Regions from separate parts of the Synechococcus sp. A15-127 genome, predicted to be linked through region 4. Evidence: predicted binding sites of a transcription regulator. Region 4 holds the regulator's gene; each other region holds the start of a gene.

Region 1 (5,926 bases), 350 kb from region 4:
TCTTCCAGGGCCTCAGGTGTGCTGGCGTTGCCTTTGCCGAAGAAGCCCAGATTCACCGGCAGTCCTTCAGCGGCCTGCAGCATGCTGGCGATGTGGAAGGCGCCGGGGGTGCAGGTGGTGGCGTTGGTGCCGGTGGCAGGTCCGGTTCCGCCACCCATCAGGGTCGTCACACCACTGGCCAGGGCGGTTTCGATCTGCTGCGGGCAGATGAAGTGGATGTGGGTGTCGATGCCACCGGCGGTGAGGATGTGGCCCTCGCCGGCGATCGCTTCGGTGCCCGGTCCAACGATGATCGTCACCCCTTCCTGAGTGTCGGGGTTGCCGGCTTTGCCGATGCCCACGATCCGGCCGTCCTTCAGGCCTACGTCAGCCTTGACGATGCCCCACCAGTCGAGGATCAGGGCGTTGGTGATCACTGTGTCCACGGCGCCACCTGCCCGTGAGATCTGGGACTGGCCCATGCCGTCGCGGATGACTTTGCCGCCTCCGAATTTCACCTCATCGCCATAGACGGTGTAGTCCTTCTCGACTTCGAGGATCAGCTCGGTGTCCGCAAGGCGAACCCGGTCGCCAGTGGTGGGTCCGTAGGTCTCGGCGTAGGCCTGGCGGGAGATGCGGTAGGGCATGGGTCAGGCGTCGAGGGATCCGTTGATCTGGCCGTTGAAGCCGATGACGCGTCGGGCACCGGCAAAGGGAATGAGGTTCACGTCGCGACTGTCGCCAGGTTCAAAGCGGATGGCGGTGCCGGCGGGGATGTCGAGACGATGACCGCGGGCTGCGGCCCGGTCGAACTGCAGGGCGGCGTTGGCTTCAGCGAAGTGGAAGTGGGAGCCCACTTGCACCGGTCGATCGCCACTGTTGGAGACGCTCACCGTGGTGACGGGTCGTCCCGCATTCAGCTCGAGTTCACCCGGTTCGGGAAGCAGTTCGCCGGGAATGAGAGGTGCCATGGGTTCTGCCTCAGCGAATGGGGTCGTGCAGGGTGACGAGCTTCGTGCCATCGGGGAAGACCGCCTCGATCTGCACTTCATGCACCAGCTCCGCGACACCTTCCATCACCTGATCACGGCTCAACCAGGTGGTGCCCTCCTGCATCAGTTCCGCAACGCTTTTGCCGTCACGGGCGCCTTCCAGAACCAGAAAGCTCAGCCAGGCCGTCGCCTCAGGGTGATTGAGCTTGAGGCCGCGGTTGAGCCGTCGCTCAGCCAGCAGGGCCGCGGTCACGATCAGGAGCTTGTCCTTTTCCTGAGGACTGAGATGCATGGGAAGACTCGGTCATGGTCAGTGTGTCTCCGCAATGGCCTCAGCAGTGTTCTCCTTGAACATCAAGCTCTGCAACGGCTGTTCCTGCAAGGGCTGTTCTTGTAAAGGCCAGACCCGCGGGATGCGGGGAAGGGCGAGACCCCGCAATGTCCGTGTCCGAGCCCAGATGCGGCTGAACCAGAAGCGGGCATCCCGGCTCGAAGGACCGATGTAGCGGGCAACAAGCCCTTGATCCAGCGTGCTGCAGCGCATCGTGCCGATCAGGCCATGCCGGTCGTCCCGCGCATCCTTCAGCAGCATGGAGATCGCTTCGGGACTGAGAGGCTTGGGTGCCGCCCACACCAGGGACCCGAACACCGGTGCACCGGCCAGTCCGTGGCAGTCCGTCAGGCTCGATCCACTGAGCTCCAGCCGATCCACCAGCTCCCATCGCGGTGAATCGGCTCCATGGCGCTGAATCTCAAGGCATGAGCGCCAGCATCCCTGATTCAGCCGTTCCTCCGCGGCGGTCCGCCCCAGCCGCACGATCTCCGCACTGAGAAATGAGGCGTTCTCCGGCAGGCATACCCTCAACGTTTGCTGAAACAGTGCATCGGCATACAGCACCATTTCCTGAGGCAGCCATTCCAGATCGCTATTGTCATCCAGGGTGCAGGTCACGTCCTGCCTGGACCAGGCTCCATCGGGATTCAGGCGGCTGCGGCCGACAGAGCCATAGACCTTCTGAGCAGCCACGCTGGTGATCAGGCTGCGGCTTTCAGCTTTCAGGTTCAAGTCGATGCTGAGCTGATCGCCGCCCACCAGGCCACCGGCGGTGTGAAGAAGGGGTAGTTCGCAGCGGCCGTCGTCCCCCGCCTCCGCCCGCAGAAGTTTGAACGGAGCACGGCAGCCACCCTGGTGACGGGTTCTGCCGCCGTCATTGGTTGTGAACTGCAGCCTGCAGTGGCCGTGCCAGGGCTCGAGTCGTTGCATGGTTGCCACGCTCCATGGCTGCTCTCGACTTCTCTGTAGCAATCCATACCAAGCCATCCGCTGCTGCTGGGCAGGCTCCCAATCAATCGGGATGGGATGGGTGACGGAATCGGTGCTTGTGCTGGAGCAGCGCCTCGCTCCCAATTCCTTGAAGCCAGATCTGCGATTACCTCTGACGGCTGATGAAAGAACGGTGCTGCGAGGTCGTCGCCGCACGGTCTGCGGCCGGGAGGTGCTGCTGCAGTTGCCGCGGGACCAATCGCTCCAGCCAGGAGATCAACTCTGTGATGCTGATGGAATCACGCGGGTGGAGGTGACAGCGGCACCCGAGGCGTTGCTCCGGGTGCAGGCCGCGACTCCACTGGAGTTGATGCAGGCCGCTTATCACCTGGGCAATCGCCATGTTGCCCTCGAGCTTTATCAGCAGGAGCTGTTCTTGCTGGATGATGCCGTCCTCGCCGATCTGCTGGAGAGCCGAGGTCTCAAGCTGAGTCGGTGCGTCCGGTCGTTCGCGCCGGAGGCGGGTGCTTATGGAGTGCATCAGCACGGATGACATCGCTTGCCCTGCTTCAGCTGGTGAGTCCGGCTTTACCGGTCGGAGGATTCAGTTATTCCGAGGGCCTGGAAGTGCAGATTCAGGCCGGCATGCTGGCGGACGAAAGGGCTCTCGAGGGCTGGCTGGAGGCAGAGCTGACCAGGGGCTCCCTGCGGCTGGAGGCAGCGTCGCTGGTGACTCTCGCCGATGACTGCTCGGCCTGGGTTCTGCGTGGGGATGCTGCGGCGCGCCAGCGACTGTTGAATCTGGACGGCTGGCTCCTGGCGACGCGTGATGCCGCTGAGCTGCGCGCGCAGCATCGTCAGATGGGTCAGTCCTTGCTTCTGTTGTTGGCAGAGATGGGCCATTCCCTGCCGGCTCCTTTATCTCTGGCCTGGCCGGCGTCATGGGCCTGGGCCGCGAGGGCTTTGAAGCTGTCAGATAGAGAAATGGTGCAGGGTTACCTCTACAGCTGGGTAGCCAATCAGCTCAGTGCAGCGGTCAGGCTGTTGCCGTTGGGTCCGTCCCGGGCCCAGGTGCTGCAGCAAAGAGCGCTTCCCTTGATCGCCGATCAGGCTGAGCAGCTGCTTGATCATGATCCTCAGACGTTGTGGAGTGGCGGTGTCGGTGTCGGGCAGGCGCAGCTCGCCCATGCTGAGCTCTATTCACGCCTGTTTCGAAGCTGATGAGCAGCAAGCTGCGTTTAGGAGTCGCCGGTCCGGTTGGCTCAGGAAAGACAGCGCTGGTGGAAGCGTTGTGCCGCCGCCTGCGTGATCAGCTTCAGCTCGCTGTCGTCACCAACGACATCTACACCCAGGAGGATGCCCAGTTCCTGACGCGGGTTGGTGCTCTGGAGCCTGAACGGATCCGAGGCGTTGAGACCGGCGGTTGCCCGCATACGGCGATCCGAGAGGACTGCTCGATCAACCGGGCTGCAGTGGCGGAGCTTGAGGCTCAGTTTCCAGGTCTTGATCTTGTACTGGTGGAAAGCGGTGGTGACAACCTCGCCGCCAGTTTCAGTCCGGAACTGGTCGATCTCTGCATCTATGTCATCGATGTGGCTGCTGGAGACAAAATTCCACGGAAAGGAGGACCTGGTATCACCCGTTCGGACCTCTTGGTGATCAACAAAATCGATCTGGCATCAATGGTGGGTGCAGATCTCTTGGTCATGGAGCATGACACCAAGCGGATGCGTGGTGATCGCCCCTGGTGTTTCACAAACCTTCAAACTGGAGAAGGCCTCGAGAGCGTGGAGGCGTTTGTGTTGCAACAGCTACCGAATTAAGTCAACGAATCGCGGCAATTCCCAAAATGTTGTTGTCGATACAAAGCGGGTCGAAGTCGGTTCATACGGTCCCATGGTCGCCCTCATGGCGGTCTCATCCACCGTGTGTCTTTCTTTATGAATTCAACGTTTACGAAGCGTCTGCTTGCTGCATTCGCGGCCACGACAGTGGGAGTCACGATGACCGCCTGTGGCGGTGGCAGCGATGATTCCGCTAGTGGCGACTTTGATGGTGAAATCAAGGTCGGCATCCTTCATTCCCTGAGCGGAACGATGGCGATCTCCGAAACGACTCTGAAAGAAGTCGAGGAGATGGCGATCAAGGAAATCAATGAAGCCGGCGGTGTCAAGGTCGACGGCAAGAGCTACAAGATCACTTACACCTCTGAAGATGGTGCCTCGGATTGGCCCACCTTCGCAGAGAAGTCTCAGAAGCTGATCGACGCCGACAAGGTTGCCGTTGTGTTCGGCGGCTGGACATCGGCTAGCCGGAAAGCAATGCTTCCGGTTTATGAAGCCAAGGACCATTTCCTCTTCTACCCGATTCAGTACGAAGGCCAGGAGTGCTCCAAGAACATCTTCTACACCGGCGCTGTTCCCAACCAGCAAGCTGAGCCTGCAGTTGACTGGCTGTTTGAGCAGTTCGCCGACAAGTATGGCAAGAAGGTCTACCTGGTTGGTTCTGACTACGTTTATCCCAGAACTGCTAACACCATCATCAAAGAGCAGGTCAAGAGCCTGGGTGGTGAGACGGTCGGTGAGGACTACATCCCTCTCGGCAACACTGAGGTGGCGCCCATCATCGCCAAGATCAAGAAAGAGTTCCCTGATGGTGGAATCATCATCAACACTCTGAATGGCGATTCCAACGTTGCCCTGTTCAAGCAGTTCAAGGCAGCAGGAATCACTCCTGACAAGTACCCGATCATGTCCTTCTCCATCGCTGAGGAGGAGATCCGTCAGATCGGACCTGAGTATGTGGGCGGCACCTATGCAGCCTGGAACTACTTCATGTCCCTCGGGACCCCAGCTTCCGACACCTTCAACGCAGCATTCCTTGCCGAATACGGTGATGAGCGTGTGACGAACGATCCGATGGAGTCGGCTTACAACATGGTCTACCTCTGGAAGGCTGCTGTTGAGAAGGCTGGCACGTATGAGGATCTAGATGCAGTGCGGAACGCACTGATCGGCATCAAGCTTGATGCTCCTCAGGGTCCGATTGAGATGTATCCCAACCACCACATCTCGCAGACTGTGCGGATTGGTGAAGCCAAGGAGAGCGGCCAGTTCGAGATTCTCTGGGATAGCAAGACCCCCGTTCCTCCCATCACCTGGAACCAGTACGTTCCTGAGACTAAAGGCTACAAGTGCGACTGGACGCTTGATCGTCCTGACGCCGGAAAGTTCAAGATGTGATCGTTACGTCTGAACTCGTTTGAATAGTGGGCCACAATAAATTTGTGGCCCCTTTTTTTTACCCCATGTACTGATGGAATTAATTTTTTCACAGCTCCTTGATGGGCTCAGCATCGGGTCAGTTCTGCTTCTCGCAGCGACGGGCTTGGCCATCGTTTTTGGTTTGATGGGAGTGATTAATCTCGCTCATGGCGAGTTGATGATGGTTGGAGCGTATGTGACTTTTGTCACACAAAATATGTTCAAGCCACTCGGCGAAGGCATTTTTCAATTTTATTATCTTTTTGCGCTCTTTTTTGCCTTCATCATCACTGGCCTCGTTGGAGTTCTTTTGGAAAGAACATTAATACGACAGCTATATGGGCGACCTCTTGAAACATTGCTCGCTACGTGGGGTGTCAGCCTCGTTCTGATTCAATTCATCCGTAGTGTTTCAACAAGTATGGTTG
Region 2 (5,926 bases), 360 kb from region 4:
AGCACAGACCCTGAGGCGACCCAATCACAAGCCCAGAACAACACCTACGGAATTGGTGGCGTAAAAAAAGCTACTGATATTAATTCGGAAGGCCTTTGTCCAGGCCTTCCCGTCAACATAGAACTGTCAGATCCCTTGCTGGTGCTGGCGAATCACCCAATTCGTCGCAGCTTTCTGCGAATACCATGCTTGCAACAGTTGCTTGGCAATTGTCTGCAACTGGGCAGGATCAGCTGTTTCATCAATGGCACGGTTGATGCGCTCCATTTCAAAGGATTGACTCATGGAGATGCTGATTGAGTTCTGCATCACAGCCTCTATGACAAGACAGAATCAGTTTCTCGGGGCGCCACAAAAACAAATGTTTCATTTGAGACGAAAAACTGCCACTGTGTGTTTTCTCTGATCTCAAACGAACAAGGCCTTGCTGCCATCCGGCACCACTGATCCCGCAGCACGCAAACAACCCTCAGGAACACAGGTGAAGCAACACCGGGAACGCTAAAAGTTACAGACGCTACAGAAAAATCGACTTTGGTATCAAGCCGTCTAAACCAAATCGGAAACAAGATCCAATCGGTGACCAATCCAACACTTGTTGAGGCGAAAAATCTTCAAGATGCCACTATTGAAGATGGCTCAACAATGGAATGCGTCTATCACAACGACACCGATCAAATGGTGATCGTGAAATGCGTCGGCCAGGATCAGTTCTATCGAGAAAAAGTTGTGTTGCCGACTGAATTGTTCTGGTTCGAAGCACCTGAAAATGCTCGCCTCGAAATCTGGAGGATGTCACTCCAAGGCCAGATGCTTCAGGTCAGAGCTGATGTCAAGGAATATGCAACGCAGGATGAACCAGCCGGAGAGACACTCGGGGCCTGCTGAGGCGCCACCCCCCGGCTTCGACCGAATCGTCAGCGGCCGATCAGATCAACCCCGAGCAACTCAGCAGTCATCCTTGAGCGAAGGAAGCCACCACGCCGCAGTGGCTTCACACGGGCTGATGCTGGTCCTGTTGCAACAGGAGGCTCAGACTGTTGGATCCCGTCCTGCGTCAGACGGAGAAGCTCAGCCGTTTTCTTGGACCGGATGATCTCGCCTCTTGTCGCCTTCCGTCCGGCCGGCCGGTAGAGCAGTTGAGACGTCTGGACTTTCTGACTTTGAGACTGAAGTTTGGACATGGCGTCCTCTCGTTGATGAACAGGCCCCCGTTCCATGACCTGCGAACCACTGCGCCCTGTATCAGGGTGAACGTTTGGTAGCGCTCGATACAGACAGAGTTTGGCAAGAATCCGCCCTCATGTGTCGTTCACGCCGAAACAAACTGGCAACCGGTAAAAAGTCTTCACAGAACGACGGACAAGCAGAGTGGGAGGCGTCACAAGAACGGCAGAGCACTGCCTCGAAGCACGTGAACGATTTTTTTGGACGAGGGGCAATGGCGTGCCTGATCGCGCTCTCCATGACAGCCATGCAGGGATGTGCCAATCAAGCCAAGGAAACGCCAAGTCACGAAGCGGCGCTTGGCGACACACTCGTGGTGGTAGGAGATGCCGAGATTCGCCTGACCCAAACCTTCAAACCAGGCCAACCGAATGGTCTCTTCGATGGAGGCATCAGCGTCACAACCAACGGGAACGTGACGCTACAGGCAGAAGTGAATGCGGTCTGCAGCATGCCTGATCTGCCGAACTGGCCTCAGTACGACAACATTTATGGTCGCCGGTTGTCGGAGGGTGAAACTCCGGGTGTCGAAGGAGGAAAGACAGATTGGCAACTGCTGCTCTACTTCGATGGAGAAACCAAGGAGAAAGGCCGCGAGCCAGCACCTGCATGGGCCCCGCGTCTAGCTCAGAACCTTTGCCGGAAAGGCGACTTCCAAGACAAATGAGCCACTGACGGCATCAACATGGCGCAACAGTTGTGGTTGATACAGCCCCACCCAGCCTCTGAACAGACGATAGGAATGGTTCTCATTCTTACCAAATGGCCAGCACCGGCAGCGTCAGCTCATGGGAAGAATCATTGCTAGTCGCAATGATTCAATACCCCGTGCCTGTCATCAAGGGTCCAGCAGATATCCAGACACAAGTCGATCAGATTTGCAAAGCCGTAGCCTCAACCAAAGCTGGGTATCCGGAAGCAGATCTGATTGTGATGCCTGAGTACTCCACTCAAGGCTTAAACACAGCGATTTGGACCTACGACGAGATGCTACTACGCATCGACTCCCCGGAAATCGATCGCTTCAAGCAGGCATGTAAGGAAAATGATGTTTGGGGTGTTTTCTCCCTGATGGAGCAGAACGACGATCCCAGCCTGCCTCCGTTCAATTCGGCCATCATCATCAACTCAGATGGCGAAATTGCTCTTCATTACAGAAAACTGCAGCCATGGGTGCCGATTGAGCCATGGTCTCCAGGTAACTATGGAATGCCGGTCTGCGACGGGCCCAAGGGGTCCAAGCTTGCAGTCTGCATCTGCCATGACGGCATGTTCCCAGAACTCGCTCGGGAGGCTGCTTACAAAGGCGCCAATGTTTATATCCGCATTTCAGGTTACTCAACCCAAGTCAATGATCAATGGATCTGGACCAACCGGACCAACGCTTGGCAAAATCTGATGTACACCATTTCTGTGAATCTGGCAGGCTATGATGGCGTCTTCTACTACTTTGGCGAAGGAACAGTTTGCAATTATGATGGCAACGTAATCCAGCAGGGTCATAGAAACCCATGGGAAATTGTCACAGCCGAACTCTTCCCTCGGCTTGTTGACAAGGCAAGAGAAAACTGGGCTCTCGAAAATAACATCTTCAACCTTGGATGTCGGGCTTATGTCGGAAAACCAGGAGGAGAGAAAGAGAATTACCTCACCTGGGTCAAGGACCTTGCCAATGGAGAGTACAAACTCCCTTGGGACGAAAAAGTTCGCATCCGCGATGGCTGGAAGTACTACCCCGATGGGGTCAAGTTAGGACCCATGCCACAGAACGGCGTCGCAGAACCGGTCCCCGCAGCTGCAGCCATGAACTGACATAGATTCAGTCGCACCTTTGCTCTTTCTTAAGAGCAAAGGTGCAGTACTGTTAACAAATGATGGAAGTATCATATTTCAAATCCTCAAAAAGTATCACTTAAAACATATTTTTTATTTCAAAACATCGCAATTTTTCTTTGCGTATAAAGGGCCACATTTTGGCCCTTTTCGTTTGCCTTCAATGTGGGATGTCGGCTTTTCATCCGCAATGCCTGAAACCCTTTTCAAAGTTGATCTCACCAAACCAATGGATCAACAAGAAATGCCTGGACATAACCGCTGGCATCCCGATATTCCCGCAGTCGCATCAGTCAACCCAGGCGATATCTTTCGCATTGAGTGCAAAGATTGGACTGATGGTCAGATTAAAGATGATGACAACCCGAAAGATATCGAAGATGTCAACCTTGAAGTTGTTCACGTCTTAAGTGGACCCATCTGGGTGAATGGTGCCCAACCAGGAGACATCCTGGTTGTTGATATCCTCGAGGTCGGAGCACTTCAGGGTGATGAATGGGGCTTCACCGGCATCTTTGCCAAAGAAAATGGTGGAGGATTTTTAACCGATCATTTTCCAAAAGCAGCGAAAGCAATCTGGGACTTGGAAGGGATTTACACCTCCTCTCGTCACATCCCAGGAGTTCGCTTCGCTGGCATCACCCACCCAGGCCTGATTGGTTGTGCTCCATCCATGGAGCTGCTTCAGGAATGGAACCGCAGAGAAACCGAGCTGGTTCAGACCGCTCCAGACCGCAGAACCTATGGGGCTGGACTCTCAGGAACGGAACCTGTTCTGGCAGCTCTGCCTAATCCGAACAGTGCCATTCTCGGGAAGGTTGCCTCTGGGGATTTCGAAAGGATTGCCAACGAAGCAGCTCGCACTGTTCCTCCTCGCGAACATGGAGGAAACTGCGACATCAAAAACCTGACGAAAGGGACACGCATCTATTTTCCTGTCTACGTGGAGGGTGCAAAGCTCTCCATGGGTGACATTCACTTTTCTCAAGGAGATGGTGAAATATCATTCTGTGGCGCCATCGAGATGTCTGGATATCTGGATCTTCATGTTGAGCTGATCAAAGGCGGAATGGCTAAATATGGGATGGTCAATCCTATGTTTAAGACAAGCCCTGTTGAACCTCATTACTCTGATTATCTAGTTTTCGAAGGGATTTCAGTGGATGAATTCGAAGGCAAGCAATACTATATGGATGTACATATCGCTTATCGCAGAGCCTGCCTCAACGCAATTGAATACCTGAAAAAGTTTGGCTACACAGGTGAACAGGCTTACCTTTTGCTGAGCTGCGCACCAGTCGAGGGACGAATCAGTGGAATCGTCGATATTCCAAACGCATGCTGCACTCTCGCCATACCAACGTCGATTTTCGACAAGGACATTCTTCCATGTTAAACACTATCTACTTATTCATTATTCACTAATACCAGCAACATGCCTGTCTACGAATATTCCTGCAAATCAGGTGAATGTGACACCTATGAGGTATGGCGATCTATTGATCAACGTGCCATACAAACAGAATGTCCTACCTGTGGCAGTGAAGGGAAGAGGGTTTTCAACCCACCCATGACATTATCCTCTTCAATTCGATTGAAAGTAGAAGCAAAGGAACCAAAACTTATCAGTAAGAAAAACTCAATCCACGCACCTGAGGCCACCAAAACTCGACTACGCACAAACGATTCACGTCCTTGGATGTTGAATCGAGGTTGCTGAAAAGAATCAGCCAACAAAAAAAGGGGGGATGTGATCATAATGATCACATCCCCCCTTTTTTGCACTCATTAAACTGTCAGGAATTCTCCAATTACTTGATCAGACAATTGAGACGTCGGGCCACTCGAAACAATACCACCGCGTTGCATTGCATAATAAAAACTAGACTGCTTAACAAAATGAAGATGCTGCTCAACAAGAAGAACACTGATGCCTGTTTCATCAATGATGCGCCTGACAGCACGTTCGATATCAAGAATAATCGAAGGCTGAATCCCTTCAGTCGGCTCGTCTAACAAAAGAAGTTTTGGCTTACCAAGCAGTGCACGTGCAATGGCAAGTTGTTGCTGCTGACCTCCACTGAGATCACCGCCACGACGATTCAAAAACTGCTCCAAGATAGGAAACAAATCAAAAACAATCGGGTCAATATGCCGATTTCGACCCATCCCACCTGGTAGTGATTCCATCCCAATCAAAAGATTCTCGCGAACCGTGATTCGAGGAATGATATCTCGACCTTGAGAAACATAACCAATTCCTCCTCTGGCACGTTTATAAGGAGGTTGATTTGTCAACATTTTTCCATCATATTCAATCGAACCAGATCGTTGCTCGAGAAGACCAATGATCGTCTTCAGAAAGGTTGTCTTCCCCACTCCATTACGACCGATCAAACAAATCATTTCCCCCTCAGGGATATGCAGGTCAACATTTCTAAGAATGTGACTCTCACCGTAATACACATTCAAGCCGCTAGCTCGAAGAATAGTTTTTGTGGAGCTGGGATGAGCTGTGGTTGTAGTTTGTACCATGGTTCTTCAGAGATTGACAAATTAAATAATGACGTTATTCGGATTGACCGAGATAAACCTCAATCACTTTTGGATCAGACTTGACGTCGTCGAGTGAACCTTCCGTCAACAACTGCCCTTGATGCAACACAGTGACTGGTGCGGCAAGATCACGAATAAACTCCATATCATGCTCAATTACCACCACGGTATGTTCACCTGCAAGGGATTTAATCAGTTCAGCTGTTTTGTTCGTCTCTTCATCGGTCAAACCTGCAACTGGCTCATCCAGAAGAATGATATCTGGAGATTGAGCAACAAGCATTGAGATCGCAAGCCATTGCTTTTGACC
Region 3 (5,926 bases), 340 kb from region 4:
CTCCCGCAGACGTTTCTCTGGAATGTTGCAGAAGCGGGCCACCCGCCTCGGAGTCCAGCGGGCAGCCACGTCGAAAAAGGCGTCGTAGTTTTCGGTGTGGTCGTCGATGAACGTGGCGTCCTGTCCGTTCTCGCGCAGCACGAGGTGGGCGATCCCGTGCAGCAGCGCCAGGTCGCTGCCCGGTGCGATCGGCAGGTGAATGTCGGCGGCTTTGGCGGTGTCGGTGCGGCGTGGGTCCACCACCACGATTTTCAAGCTGCCGGGATTGCGTTTTTTGCGTTTCAGCAGTCGCTGGAACAGCACCGGGTGGCATGCGGCCGTGTTGGTGCCGATCAGGAAGGCCACGCTGCAGTGATCCAGATCCTCGTAGCAGCACGGAGGGCCGTCCGATCCCAGGCTGCGCGTGTAGCCGGCCACAGCCGAACTCATGCAGAGCCTTGAGTTCGCGTCGAAATTGTTGGTGCCCAGCGCGCCCTTCAACAGCTTCTGGGCGAGGTAGTAGTCCTCGGTGTGGAACTGCCCTGAGCCATACATGGCGATGGCATCGGCGTTGCCGCGCCTGGACACGCTGCTGCGGATCTGATCGGTGATCCGACCGAGAGCATCGTCCCAGCTGATCGGGGCGAAGTCGTCCTCGAGGCTGCTGCGGAACAGGGGCTGACGCAGCCGACCTCTGGCCAGGGTCTCTCCGACCGTTGCCCCCTTGATGCAGACCTGTCCCAGGCTGGAGGGATGTTGCCGGTCGCCACGGGCGGTCCACATCGGGTTGCCTTCGGCGTCCCGCTTCACCGCCTGGCCTTTCACAGCCGGTGGAAGGAGTTCGAGGCCACAGCCCACACCGCAGTACGGGCACTGACTACGGACGCTGGGGGGACCGTCGCTCATCTGGACAAGGGATCAAGAACGAAACCCGGGGCCGAAGCCCCGGGCTGATGGGCAGTGATCAATCGCTGCCTACGGAGGTGGCTCAGGCCACTTCGCCTTCGTGGAGTTCCGCGAAGGAACCCTTGGGCTCCTTGAGGAAGAAGAAGCAGAAGAAGGCCACGATCAGTCCAGCCACGCCCAGGATCTGGAAGAAGGCGCTGTTGGAAGCCGCGATCACCTCGGGGGTGGGTTCGCCGCCACCGCCCATCCACATCGGCAGCAGGCTGAAAATGGTGAGGTAGGTCACAGCGCCGACGTTGCCGTAGGCGCCCACCAGACCAGCCACCTGACCGGTGACGCGGCGCTTGACCAAGGGCACCAGCGCGAAGGTGGCGCCTTCACCGGACTGCACGAAGAAGGAGGCGAGCATGGTGATCACCACGGCCACAAAGATGCCTGTGGAACCGGAGAAGGTGCCCGGCTTGATCATGCTCATCACCAGATAGCCGATGCCCAGGCCGGCGGTGAGGAAGCCCATGGTGTTCTTGCGGCTGCCGACGCTGTCGGAGATCAGACCACCGGCGGGGCGGGCCACCAGGTTCACAAAGGCGAAGCAGGAGGCCAGGATTCCAGCGGTGGCCTTCGGCAGATCGAAGGTGGTTTCGAAGAAGGTGGGCAGCATCGACACCACGGCCAGTTCGGACCCGAAGTTCACGATGTAGGTGAGCTCGAGAATCGCCACCTGGCGGAATTCATAGCGGTCTTCCTTGGGGTAGACCTTGGTGCCGAGGATCAGCTCGCGGTTGGTGCGGATGATGCCCCATGTCTGGAACGCGAACCAGAAGGCCACGGCACCCAGGGCCAGGGGATAGGTGGCCGGCGTGAGGAAGCCCACCTTCTGCAGGCGCCAGCAGAGCACGCAAAGGATGGCGGCGAAGGGCACATTCATGCCCAGCAGGCCCCAGAAATCGCGCATCGAGGTCACTTCCAGACCAGCGGTCCGTTCTGGACGCTGGTACGTCCTGCCCGGGGGGGTGTCGGTGACGTTGAAGAAGTAGAAGACGCCGTACAGCGCCGAGATGATGCCGGTGAGCGCGATCGCACCGCGCCAGTTGAGAACAGCACCGGTGGGCAGTTCAAAGCCGCCGGAGAAGGAGAGGAAGCCGGCGAGGGCGACCATGGTGAGGGCTGAGAAGGCGGAGCCGAAGTTGCCCCAGCCGCCATAGATGCCCTCAGCCAGGCCGATTTCCTTGGGCGGGAACCATTCGGCCACCATGCGGATGCCGATCACGAAGCCGGCGCCAACAATGGAGAGCAGCAGGCGAGCAACCACCAGCTGGTTGAAGTCCTGGGCGGACGCAAACAGCAAGCAGGGGATCACCGAAAAAACCAGGATGCTGGAGTAGGTGATCCGAGGACCGAATTTGTCCAGCAGCATGCCGATCAGCACGCGAGCCGGAATGGTGAGGGCCACGTTGCAGATGGCCACGGTGCGGATCTGACCAACGGTCAATCCGAGATCCGCTTTTACGGTGGTGGCCAGAGGGGCCAGGTTGAACCAGACCACGAAGGTCAGGAAGAAGGCGATCCAGGTGAGGTGGAGGGTGCGATACCTGCCCTGGAACGACCAAAGGTCGCCAAGCATTGAGAGGAGAAATTTTTAAACCGCGGGCTTCAAAACGAAAGGGTGCCCGTGGGTGGCGAAACGGTCAAAAAATATCCGTTAAGTGGCGCATTCAACCAATGTGCGATGAATCTGTTGGTTTAATCGGTTACCAACTGGCTGGTTTCTGTGCTCTGCCGCACATTGAATCGACTGATGATTTTGATCAGGATATTTTCTGTGGATCGATCTGGTAGCAAGCACTACTGCAAGACCACGGTGTCCTAGATCTTCCATAACTTCATTCGCTGGCGTGAATCCACTTCCGCAGGTGTGTCTGCTCAGTGGTGGCGACAGCCGACGCATGGGATGCGACAAGGCGTTGTTGCCTCATCCCGATGGTGGTGTCTGGCTGACGGCGATTGTGGATCAGTTGCTGCCTCTTGAACTCCCGGTCCAGGTCGTCAGTCGTCATCAGACCCATGCCGATCAACTGGCGCATCGTTCCGATGTGCGTGTTCTGCTGGAACCGCCGCCCTGGAGCGGGCCGCTGAATGCCCTGGCCAGGGTGTTGCCGTCGACACCGGGCCAGGCGGTGCTGGTTCTTCCCGTGGATATGCCGCGACTCAGAACGGACACCTTCAGGCAATTGATCATGGCCTGGCAATGCAGGCCGGATCGGATCGCCGTTGCGCATGACGGTGAGCGTCTGCAGCCACTTCTGGCGGTGATCCCATCGGGGGCACCGTTTCAAACTGCCCTCATCGAGCAACTCACCGCCGGCCATTGGCGCTGGCTGGACTGGTTGGACCGGCTGCCGCTGCAGACGGTGCGATTGCCGCGCGATGTGCTGCTCAATGCGAACCGACCCGAGGATCTGGCAGCGTTGACCCCATGACTAGTGAGCCATCGGTTGCCGATCAGCGTTCTCGGACGCTGGGTGTGTTGCGGTTGTCGTTAACAGCCCGCTGCAATCTGTGCTGCCCGTACTGCTGCCCCGATGCGGAGGATCCTCCAGGGCTGCTGAGTCTGGAGCAGCAGTTGCGTCTGATTCGGGTTGCCTGTCGTCTCGGCGTGCACACCCTGCGGCTCACCGGGGGTGAACCCCTGCTGAGTGACCGCTTGCTCCCTCTGCTTCAGCAGATCCACAACGGACGGGAGACGCTCGGTGATCCTCTCAACGGGTTGCGCGAGGTCGCTCTCACCAGCAACGGCGTGCTGCTGACGTCCGAACGGGCGACGGCACTTCGTGCGTCCGGTCTGGATCGGATCACCATCAGTCTCGATGCTGTCGATCCAGAGGTGGCGGCGCGCATGGCCGGCCTCCGTGGCGGTGTTCCTGCCGGTGAACGCCTCCTGCAGCAGGTGTTTGCCGGCCTGCAGGCTGCCACGTCAGCCGGTTTTGATCCTGCTGCCGGTCGCCTGAAGCTCAATGCTGTGATTCAGCGGACTGTGAATGACGATCAGTTGATTCCCTTAGCGGATCTGGCGCGGCGCTGGGGGCTTGAGCTGCGTCTGATCGAATTCATGGATGTCGGCAATCGCAACGGCTGGGGTCCGCAGCAGGTTCTCCCGGCCGCTGAAATGGTGAAGCGCATCGATGCGCGGTGGCCCCTCCAGCCGCTCGGTCGCCCTGTGAGCGGTACGGCGCGGAGCTGGCGTTACTCCGACGGTGCAGGCTTCCTCGGTGTGATCGCCTCCATCAGTGAGCCGTTCTGTTCTGATTGCAACCGTTTGCGCATCACGGCGGATGGCCGTGCCTTCACCTGTCTGTTCGCAGCGGAGGGCACGGATCTGACCCCGGTATTGGACGTGGAGTCAGACCTCGAGCGGACCATGGCCGCTCTCTGGCATCGGCGAAGCGATCGCTACAGCGAGGAGCGTCATGGCAACGCTGATTCAAACCATCATGCGGAAATGGCCTATCTGGGTGGGTGAACCGTTGCTGTCGCGACCGTTTCCCAAGGCTTCTCCCGGTACAACACGTGCAGTGTTCGGGTTTTCATCGACCCGGTTTGATGTTTGAACTGCTGGCCTACGAACGCTTCCGCGACACACCATCGGTTCGGTTCTTCGATATCACCGTGGAAACATCGAATGCCCGTGACCTGGTGATTCACACCGGGCCGGCGACCAGCCCACCCAACGATCCGGCCAGTGGCGCCTGGCAGTTCTATCTTCATCCTCACCAGGAGGACAATCTGCTTGCCGCCAGTGGCGGTCGCACGTTCTATCTCGTGAATCTGGCCTGGGAGAAGCCGTTCCACATCGTGAGATTGGAGAGTGGCGGCGACATCCTGCGCATTCCTCCGGGCACCTTCCATCGTTCGGTGTCAGATCCCGATGGTTCGGTCGTCCTGAACCAGGCCGTGCGCGAGCAGGGAGTCTCCCTCGTGAATGAATTCCGCGTTTACAACAGTGCTCGCATTCCGGCCTTGATGGATGCCACGACCATCACAGCGCCGAAACCATGCCTTCATGGAGTGGAACCGGCGCTTCAGGCTGCCTGAATCAGGCTGGGTTCGTGGTCCTGGCCGGATTCTGATTCCACCATCGCTTCGATCAACCAGCTCAGTTCGCTGACCGTTCCTGGTGGGCCACTGAAGGTTCCACAGACGGCTGCGGTGAGATCGGGTTTCGAGGAACTGGCCAGAACGATGTAGCGCTCGGTGATTTCGCCGCCCGCACTGGGATCGAAACCACGCCAGCCGGCCCCCGGCAGATAGACCTCGGTCCAGGCATGCAGGTCGTAACTCTGCGGTGCCGGGTCGGCGAGGTGATAACCACTCGCAAAGCGAGCCGGCAGTCCAACACTGCGGCAGCACTCCGTCATCAGCATCGCCAGATCCCGGCAGGATCCGATCCGTTCGCGCAGGGTCCGGCCTGCTGGCCAGGCCGGACCCGCGTGGCGCTGGGTGTACTTCACCCGATCCTGAATCATCTCCATCAATTGGTGGAGGAACGGCAGCACCTGTTGATTGCTGCCCATCAGCGCATCCTGTGCCAGCTCCACAGCGGAAGGATCGTGCTGGCCATTGGGTAGCCAGCCTTCGAGTGCTCCGAGCAGATCCTGGTTCAGTTGTCGCCGGGGGTAAGGGAGGGGCGGTTCAAGACCGTTGAAGCAGTCCAGCAGCGGTGCTGCCGGGTGTGTCACCACCAGACTGCTGGCCTGAATTCGCAAGGCGTCGGTGGGTCCGAAGAAGCGGACGCGTTGGATGGCATCCCCGCTGGCAGCGAGGAGGTCATGGCTGTGGCTCGGTTCAGGCGTGATCTGAAGGCTGTGCTCGATCAGATGTTGATGGCCCTGGGCGCGAGGACGCAGGCAGAGCCTGTGTTCGCCGAGCTGAACCGGGGCCTCGTAGCGGTAGGTGAGGCTATGGGTCAGCTGAGCGCGCATGAGGGGTCAGAGGGGGTGGAGGCGAGGTCGCCGGTGATGAAATATCGGTTGTGAATCAAGGC
Region 4 (5,926 bases):
GACCGCGGGGAGTTCTGGGACGCCTGGGATCTTGCAGCGGAGTACCGCCGCCATCCCCTGGCGGTTGAGCTGCTGGGGCCATGCCAGCTGCTGGAGCGCGGCCCCCTGGTGGTCCATGTCGTGCAGCGTTACCGGCTGGGATCGAGTGTCATGCGTCTGGACATGCGTCTGCAGGCCGACTGCCCCTGGATCGAGCTGATCTGCAGCATCGACTGGAGCCAGAGCCATGAACTGCTTCGTCTGGAGCTGTCTCTTGGCTCCGCAGCGGTCCGTTATGCGGCGGACTCCGCCGGCACTGTCCTGGAGCGTCCGGCGATGGCATGCACGTCGCGGGAGCAGTCGCGATGGGAAGTGCCTCTGATCTCCTGGCTTGCCACCCAGGCGAACGCCCCTGGGGGTGGACTTGCCGTCCTGCTGGATGGACCCCAGGGGGTGGATGTGGTGCCCGAACGGATCGGTGTCTCCCTGCTGCGCGGTCCGACCTGGCCTGACCCTGGGGCGGATCGTGGTTGGCACCGTCAGCGACTGGCTCTGATGCCGGTCACCGGCTCATGGAGCAGCGCTTGCGTGCCACAGGCGGCGATCGCCTTCCGGGAGCCGGGCTGGAGTGGTCCTCTCGCCGGACACCCGACGTCGCGGCGATGGTTGCCAGCTCTCGCCGGGGAGCTTGTTCCTGTGGCGCTGCGGCCGGAGGATGACGGCCTGGGCCTCCGCTGTCTCAATCCAGGGCCATCGCGCTGCCGTTGGGAACCCAGGGAAGGCTGGCTCGTGTCCCGCCAGGGGGGTGAACCCAGTCAGGCCATCGAGCTACTGCCGGGGGAGCTTGCCGATCTGCGGTTGGTTCAATCCTCGTGATCGTCGAACGGGTCATCCAGCGCCTTGGATGGGGGACCGAATGCCTGATAGACACCAAAGCCGGTGAGGCTCAGCAACACAGCCAGCACACCGATCGCCACCGACATGGCCGGGGAAGACGTTTCCATCACATCTCTCGACAGGATCGACTCCAAGCCGGAGCCGGCCCCTACAGTATCGGCACTTTTCACCACCCGAGACCAAGCGTCGCCATGGCTCAACGCACCCGTCTGGGAGACCTCCTCCGCCCTCTGAACTCCGAGTACGGCAAGGTCGTGCCTGGCTGGGGAACCACCCCAGTCATGGGGATCTTCATGGTGCTCTTCCTCGTCTTTCTGCTGGTGATCCTTCAGCTGTACAACAAGTCCCTGATCCTGGAAGGCATCAACGTCAACTGGAACGGCCTCGGCTGATCGGTTGTCATGAATGTCTTCGGCGTCGGCCTCCCTGAGATGGCGGTGATCGGCGCCGTTGCCTTGCTTGTCTTCGGTCCCAAGCGTCTTCCGGAACTCGGCAAGACGCTGGGAAAAACGCTGAAAGGATTTCAGTCCGCCTCCAAGGAGTTCGAGCGGGAGATCAACAAGGCCATGGCCGATCCCGAGCTCGAGGATGGCTCCGGAGACTCCCCCCAGGACAACGATTCACCCCAGGTCTGATCCGGCCAATGTCCGCAGATCTGAGGCTGGTGGTCGGTCTGGGTAATCCAGGGCCGAAATATGCGGGGACCCGCCACAACATCGGGTTCATGGTTCTGGAGCGGTTGGCCTCTCGGGAGGGTGTTCAGTTCCATCAGCAGAGCAAGTTGCACGGCCTGGCCAGCGAGGTCGGTCATGGCGAGGCTCGCTTGCGCCTGTTGATGCCCCAGACCTACATGAACGACAGCGGTCGATCGATCAGAGCTGCGCTCGATTGGTTCGGACTGACAGCTGATCAGCTGCTGGTTCTGGTGGATGATATGGACCTCCCTCTGGGCCGCCTGCGACTGCGTGCTCAGGGCAGTGCAGGCGGTCACAACGGACTGCGCAGCACGATTCAGCATCTCGGCGGGCAGGAGTTCCCTCGGCTGAGGATCGGAATCGGTGCCCCTGCGGACACTCCCGATGAGCGACGGGCCAGAACCGTGTCGCATGTGCTCGGTGCTTTCAGCAAGGTCGAGGAACCTTGTGTGGATGCTGTGCTGGATGCCGTTCTTGATGGTCTGGGACGCATTCAGCGCCAGGGCATGGAACGGGCCGGCAACTGGATCAATGCCTACCGGCCGCAGAGCGTTGCCAGCGGCGGATGACAGCGCTCCCCGCCACCACTGCCCACCTCCGGGTGCTGCGCCAGTGCTTCAGCGAGCAGTGCGTTGAGGGGGAGGTGGCGGCCGGAGGCTTTCAGTGGCAGTTCCGCTGGGCGTTTGATTGCGGTGACCTGACCGTGGAGCCCTCCCTGGGGCGGGCTCTGATCCAGGACGCTCTGCGTCGATTCCTCGTGCGCTCGGATTATCGACTTGAACCCGGCGGTGATTACACCTTCACCGTTCGGGCCCGCTTCTGAGGCGCTGTTTCGCACCCGACCAACGGCACGGTGTTCCCAGGCTGTCCTCCACCATCACAAGGGCGGCGATCGCATCGAGCTCCTCGGGTGGGATCAGCAGGCCGCGGGGTATCAGCCGCTGCCACCCCCTGGGAGGCCACAGCTCCCAGTAGCGACGGCGGGCTCGCAGGGTGGTGCCGTATTCATTCACCTGCTGAACAGGAGCGAGGGACTGCAGCTTCGGCAGCCATGCCGCACTGCCGGTGCCGTCACCCAGCACGATCCCGTCCAGTCCTCCGGCGACCTGCCAGTCGCTCAGCCGGTCCAGAACCTGCTCACAGATCACGACAGCTCCGCCGAGCACCTGGAGGGATTCGGTGTCCACGAGCACGAGGCCGCATTTGCTTCTCCCGGGATCAACACCGGCCAGTCGGGTCATGGGCTGACCCGAAACGCCACCAGCACCGGATCGCCACTGTCACTGTCGCTCTCGGCGATCACCTCAAGGGTCAGATCCCCCTCTTCTGCGGGGCGGTCCACCAGAGCCATGCCGAGCTGAGCGAAGACCGTCCCGTCGAACTGGAGTCCTTCCACGAGGGAGCCACGACGCTGCACCTCGGCGAACGCAGAGGCGAGCAGAAGGTTCAGGCGTCGGCGGACCATCTCCGGTGATCGATCCTGGTCCGGGAGGGTTGCCGACGCCAGTACTTCGCCGCTGCGACTGATGCGCCGGTTCGGTCGGACGTCAGGAAAGGCATAGACGATGGTCTCCCCGAGCAGCACGTTGGTGGCAGAGCGGATCGAAACCACCCATGTGCCTGGCTTGCTGATGATCGTCCGCAGACGCTGCACATCGTTCCGGGGAACCAGGAGGATCTGTCTGTCGGGGGTCTCACCGGGTCGGACCTGCTGGTAGGCCGTGAGATTCGCGTCCTGCAGCAAACGGTCGATCACCGTCTTCGCCTGTCCTGCACTCTCCAGTCGGATGGTGGCTGTGGCCAGAGCCTCTCCGCTGCTGAGAACCACGGAACCGCGGCGCAGGGCGATCAGGTTGCGCTCCAGCTCCTTGAGTTCCGCCTCACCGGCTTGGATGCTGGCGCGAACCCGCTTGAGTTCCTCCTCGGTGCGGCGGATGTCTGCATCCCGGACCTTGATGTCCCTGTCCCGCTGCTGAATGTCGCGACTGAGGCGCTGCTGCTCGGCCTCCAGCCGGACGCGCTGCTGCTGCAGAGGCTCCAGCTCCTCACGAAGTGTCGCTGCCCGCTGCTTGGCCGTCGACAGCTCGGCATCGATGCGTTGCGTCTGGGCAATGGCCTGACGACGTTCTTCCTCGGCTGACTCCAGGGCACCTCTGTTCTGCCGCAGCTGTCGGCGGCTGTCCTGAAGTTTCTGTTGCAGTCCGTCGAGCTCAAACAGCCCAACCCGTAACTGACGGCTGACCAGCAGCATCAGACCGAGGGACAGCGCACTGATCAGGCTGCCGGTGAGCACCGTGATCAGCACCGCCGTCCGTCGCGGTCGCATGTTGAACAGGCTGAGGCGTGCCTTGCCGACACGGCTGCCCAACCTGTCGCCCAGAGCTGAAAGCACGCCGCCGAGCACCAGCAGCGCGATGATCAGCAGCCATCCGCTCACGGCGTCACCTCCCAGTGGGGCCGACTCTCAGCTGAACCGCTTGGCCAGAGCAATCGGATCCAGAACCGTGATCTTCTTGCGGTCAATCTGAACGAGACCGGATTGACGCAAGTCTCCCAGGAGTCGGGTGATGGTGACCCGCGTTGAGCCGATCGCCTCGGCGATGGCCTGATGGGAGAGACGGAGGTCGATGGTGATGCCGAGTTGGTCCGGCACGCCGAAGTCCCGGCAGAGCACCAGCAGAAAACTCACCAGGCGGGAGGACATGTCCCGGTGCGTGAGGGTCTCGATCATTGTTTCGGTCTGCAGAATCCTGCTGGAGAGACCCTGAAGCAGCCTGAGCCCGACTGCGGTGTCGGCCTCGATCGCGGCACGGACTGAGCCGGCCGGTGCCGTCACCATCTCCACCCGTGTGAAGGCGACAGCGTGATAGAAGCGATCGGAACGGTGGCCGGTGAGCAGCGACAGCACTCCGAAGAGGCTGTTCTCACGAAGCAGAGCGACGGTGATCTCTTCGCCAGACTCATAAACCCTGGAAAGCCGCACGGCACCGCGACGGATCAGGTAGACCCGCTCGGCGGGATCACCTGGAAAGAAGATGGTCTTGTTTCGTTCGACAAGTTCCGTGCTGGCGCCGTCCAGATCTCTGATGACATCAAGCAGCGAGCGGGATGAGCTGACCGGCTGGTCCTGGGCCGAATGAGCCGGAACGGCGACGTAACGGCTGAACCCACTGCTGGTTCCCAACAATCCGTTTCGACTGGTTAAAAGTTAAGGATCGACCCTGTTCAGCTGTGTAGCCGTTATTACGCAATCAGCTGCGGCTGCTCAGGGCATTGCTCTGGGCGGCCAGAAGGGCGTCTAGCCCGGGCTGCGCCAGATCCAGCAGGACGTTCAGCTGCCCGCGGCTGAACGGAGCTCCTTCGGCCGTGCCCTGGATCTCCAGAAGACTCCCGTCGCCTGAGGCCACCACATTCAGATCAACGTCAGCTTGGCTGTCTTCGCTGTAATCCAGATCCAGCAGCGGCCTGCCCTCCAGGAGCCCGACGGACACCGCTGCCACCTGACTCCGGATCGGCTGGCGCTCCAGGACCCCCTGGGCGATCAGACGGTCACATGCCAGCTGAAGAGCCATCCAGGCCCCGGTGACCGACGCGGTTCGGGTGCCGGCATCCGCCTGGACCACATCACAATCGATCAGCAGGCTGCGTTCTCCAAGAGCTTCCAGGTCCACCGCGGCGCGCAGGCTGCGGCCGATCAATCGCTGAATCTCCTGGGTGCGGCCGGAGAGTTTGAGCAATTCGCGCGACTGGCGCTGAGGTGTGGAGCCGGGCAGGAGCCGGTATTCAGCGCTGATCCAGCCCAGTCCGTTCCCCTTCCGCCAGCGCGGCACCGACTCTTCAAGGCAGACGCTGCATAGAACTGCGGTGCGTCCGGTGCGCACGATCAATGAACTGAGAGCGAACCCCATCGGATCCCAGCTCACTTCAAACGGCCGAAGGGCATCAGGACGACGCCCATCGGCTCGGGTCTCGGAGGGATCCACCATGAACCTGATTTCACAGCACACCATCGGTAGTGTCAATGCCCTTGTGGAGTCGCATCGCGCCGCTACATTCGAGGTCTGCAGGGTGTATCCCTGGTGACACCCGACGCGATGACCGCAAGCCTGACCACCAGCCATCGATCCTCTGGAGCCCTGACCGGGGATCGCCACGCGCTGGAGAGGGCCGGTCTGCGTCCGCTTCCGCCGCTTCCCGCACCCGCGCCGCTGCATCTGGTGGCTCCAGAGGGCCAGCTGCAGGTGCATACGGCCTCCTATCGGGGCAGTTTTTCCAGTGTTCTCAGCCAGGCGATGCGGGCGGCAGGGCTCGGCAGCCGCGTTCTGATCGCCCAGTTCCTCAAGGGGGGGGTGAAG

Evidence for each region. The regulator NtcA, encoded in region 4, controls nitrogen genes in cyanobacteria. The targets are predictions, from matches to a motif close to GTANCNNNNGNTAC.
Region 1: the regulator NtcA is predicted to act here: its motif matches at 4,087-4,100, upstream of urtA (urea ABC transporter substrate-binding protein).
Region 2: the regulator NtcA is predicted to act here: its motif matches at 3,133-3,146, upstream of fmdA (formamidase).
Region 3: the regulator NtcA is predicted to act here: its motif matches at 2,721-2,734, upstream of SynA15127_RS13145 (molybdenum cofactor guanylyltransferase).

Annotation. Positions count from the first base shown of each region.
Region 1 is NZ_CP047948.1:2,473,109-2,479,034, reverse strand. It holds gene ureC (urease subunit alpha) at 1-626, opposite strand, end outside; gene SynA15127_RS13105 (urease subunit beta) at 630-950, opposite strand; gene SynA15127_RS13100 (urease subunit gamma) at 961-1,263, opposite strand; gene SynA15127_RS13095 (urease accessory protein UreD) at 1,282-2,235, opposite strand; gene ureE (urease accessory protein UreE) at 2,336-2,788, shown strand; gene SynA15127_RS13085 (urease accessory protein UreF) at 2,785-3,456, shown strand; gene ureG (urease accessory protein UreG) at 3,456-4,058, shown strand; gene urtA (urea ABC transporter substrate-binding protein) at 4,176-5,477, shown strand; gene urtB (urea ABC transporter permease subunit UrtB) at 5,551-5,926, shown strand, end outside.
Region 2 is NZ_CP047948.1:2,464,762-2,470,687, forward strand. It holds gene SynA15127_RS13020 (glycosyl transferase) at 1-64, shown strand, start outside; gene SynA15127_RS13025 (hypothetical protein) at 127-309, opposite strand; gene SynA15127_RS13030 (DUF1830 domain-containing protein) at 646-888, shown strand; gene SynA15127_RS13035 (hypothetical protein) at 1,466-1,894, shown strand; gene SynA15127_RS13040 (formamidase) at 1,990-3,039, shown strand; gene fmdA (formamidase) at 3,251-4,456, shown strand; gene SynA15127_RS13050 (FmdB family zinc ribbon protein) at 4,496-4,780, shown strand; gene urtE (urea ABC transporter ATP-binding subunit UrtE) at 4,849-5,595, opposite strand; gene urtD (urea ABC transporter ATP-binding protein UrtD) at 5,630-5,926, opposite strand, start outside.
Region 3 is NZ_CP047948.1:2,483,586-2,489,511, reverse strand. It holds gene SynA15127_RS13155 (nitrate reductase) at 1-885, opposite strand, end outside; gene SynA15127_RS13150 (NarK family nitrate/nitrite MFS transporter) at 968-2,509, opposite strand; gene SynA15127_RS13145 (molybdenum cofactor guanylyltransferase) at 2,781-3,365, shown strand; gene SynA15127_RS13140 (GTP 3',8-cyclase MoaA) at 3,362-4,405, shown strand; gene SynA15127_RS13135 (redox protein) at 4,486-4,977, shown strand; gene SynA15127_RS13130 (transglutaminase family protein) at 4,965-5,864, opposite strand; gene SynA15127_RS13125 (alpha-E domain-containing protein) at 5,849-5,926, opposite strand, start outside.
Region 4 is NZ_CP047948.1:283,433-289,358, forward strand. It holds gene SynA15127_RS01420 (glycoside hydrolase family 38 C-terminal domain-containing protein) at 1-855, shown strand, start outside; gene psbN (photosystem II reaction center protein PsbN) at 843-983, opposite strand; gene psbH (photosystem II reaction center phosphoprotein PsbH) at 1,068-1,268, shown strand; gene SynA15127_RS01435 (TatA/E family twin arginine-targeting protein translocase) at 1,278-1,511, shown strand; gene pth (aminoacyl-tRNA hydrolase) at 1,520-2,140, shown strand; gene SynA15127_RS01445 (DUF3146 family protein) at 2,137-2,394, shown strand; gene SynA15127_RS01450 (resolvase) at 2,372-2,812, opposite strand; gene SynA15127_RS01455 (DUF3084 domain-containing protein) at 2,809-4,008, opposite strand; gene ntcA (global nitrogen regulator NtcA) at 4,036-4,755, opposite strand; gene rph (ribonuclease PH) at 4,823-5,557, opposite strand; gene SynA15127_RS01470 (cob(I)yrinic acid a,c-diamide adenosyltransferase) at 5,666-5,926, shown strand, end outside.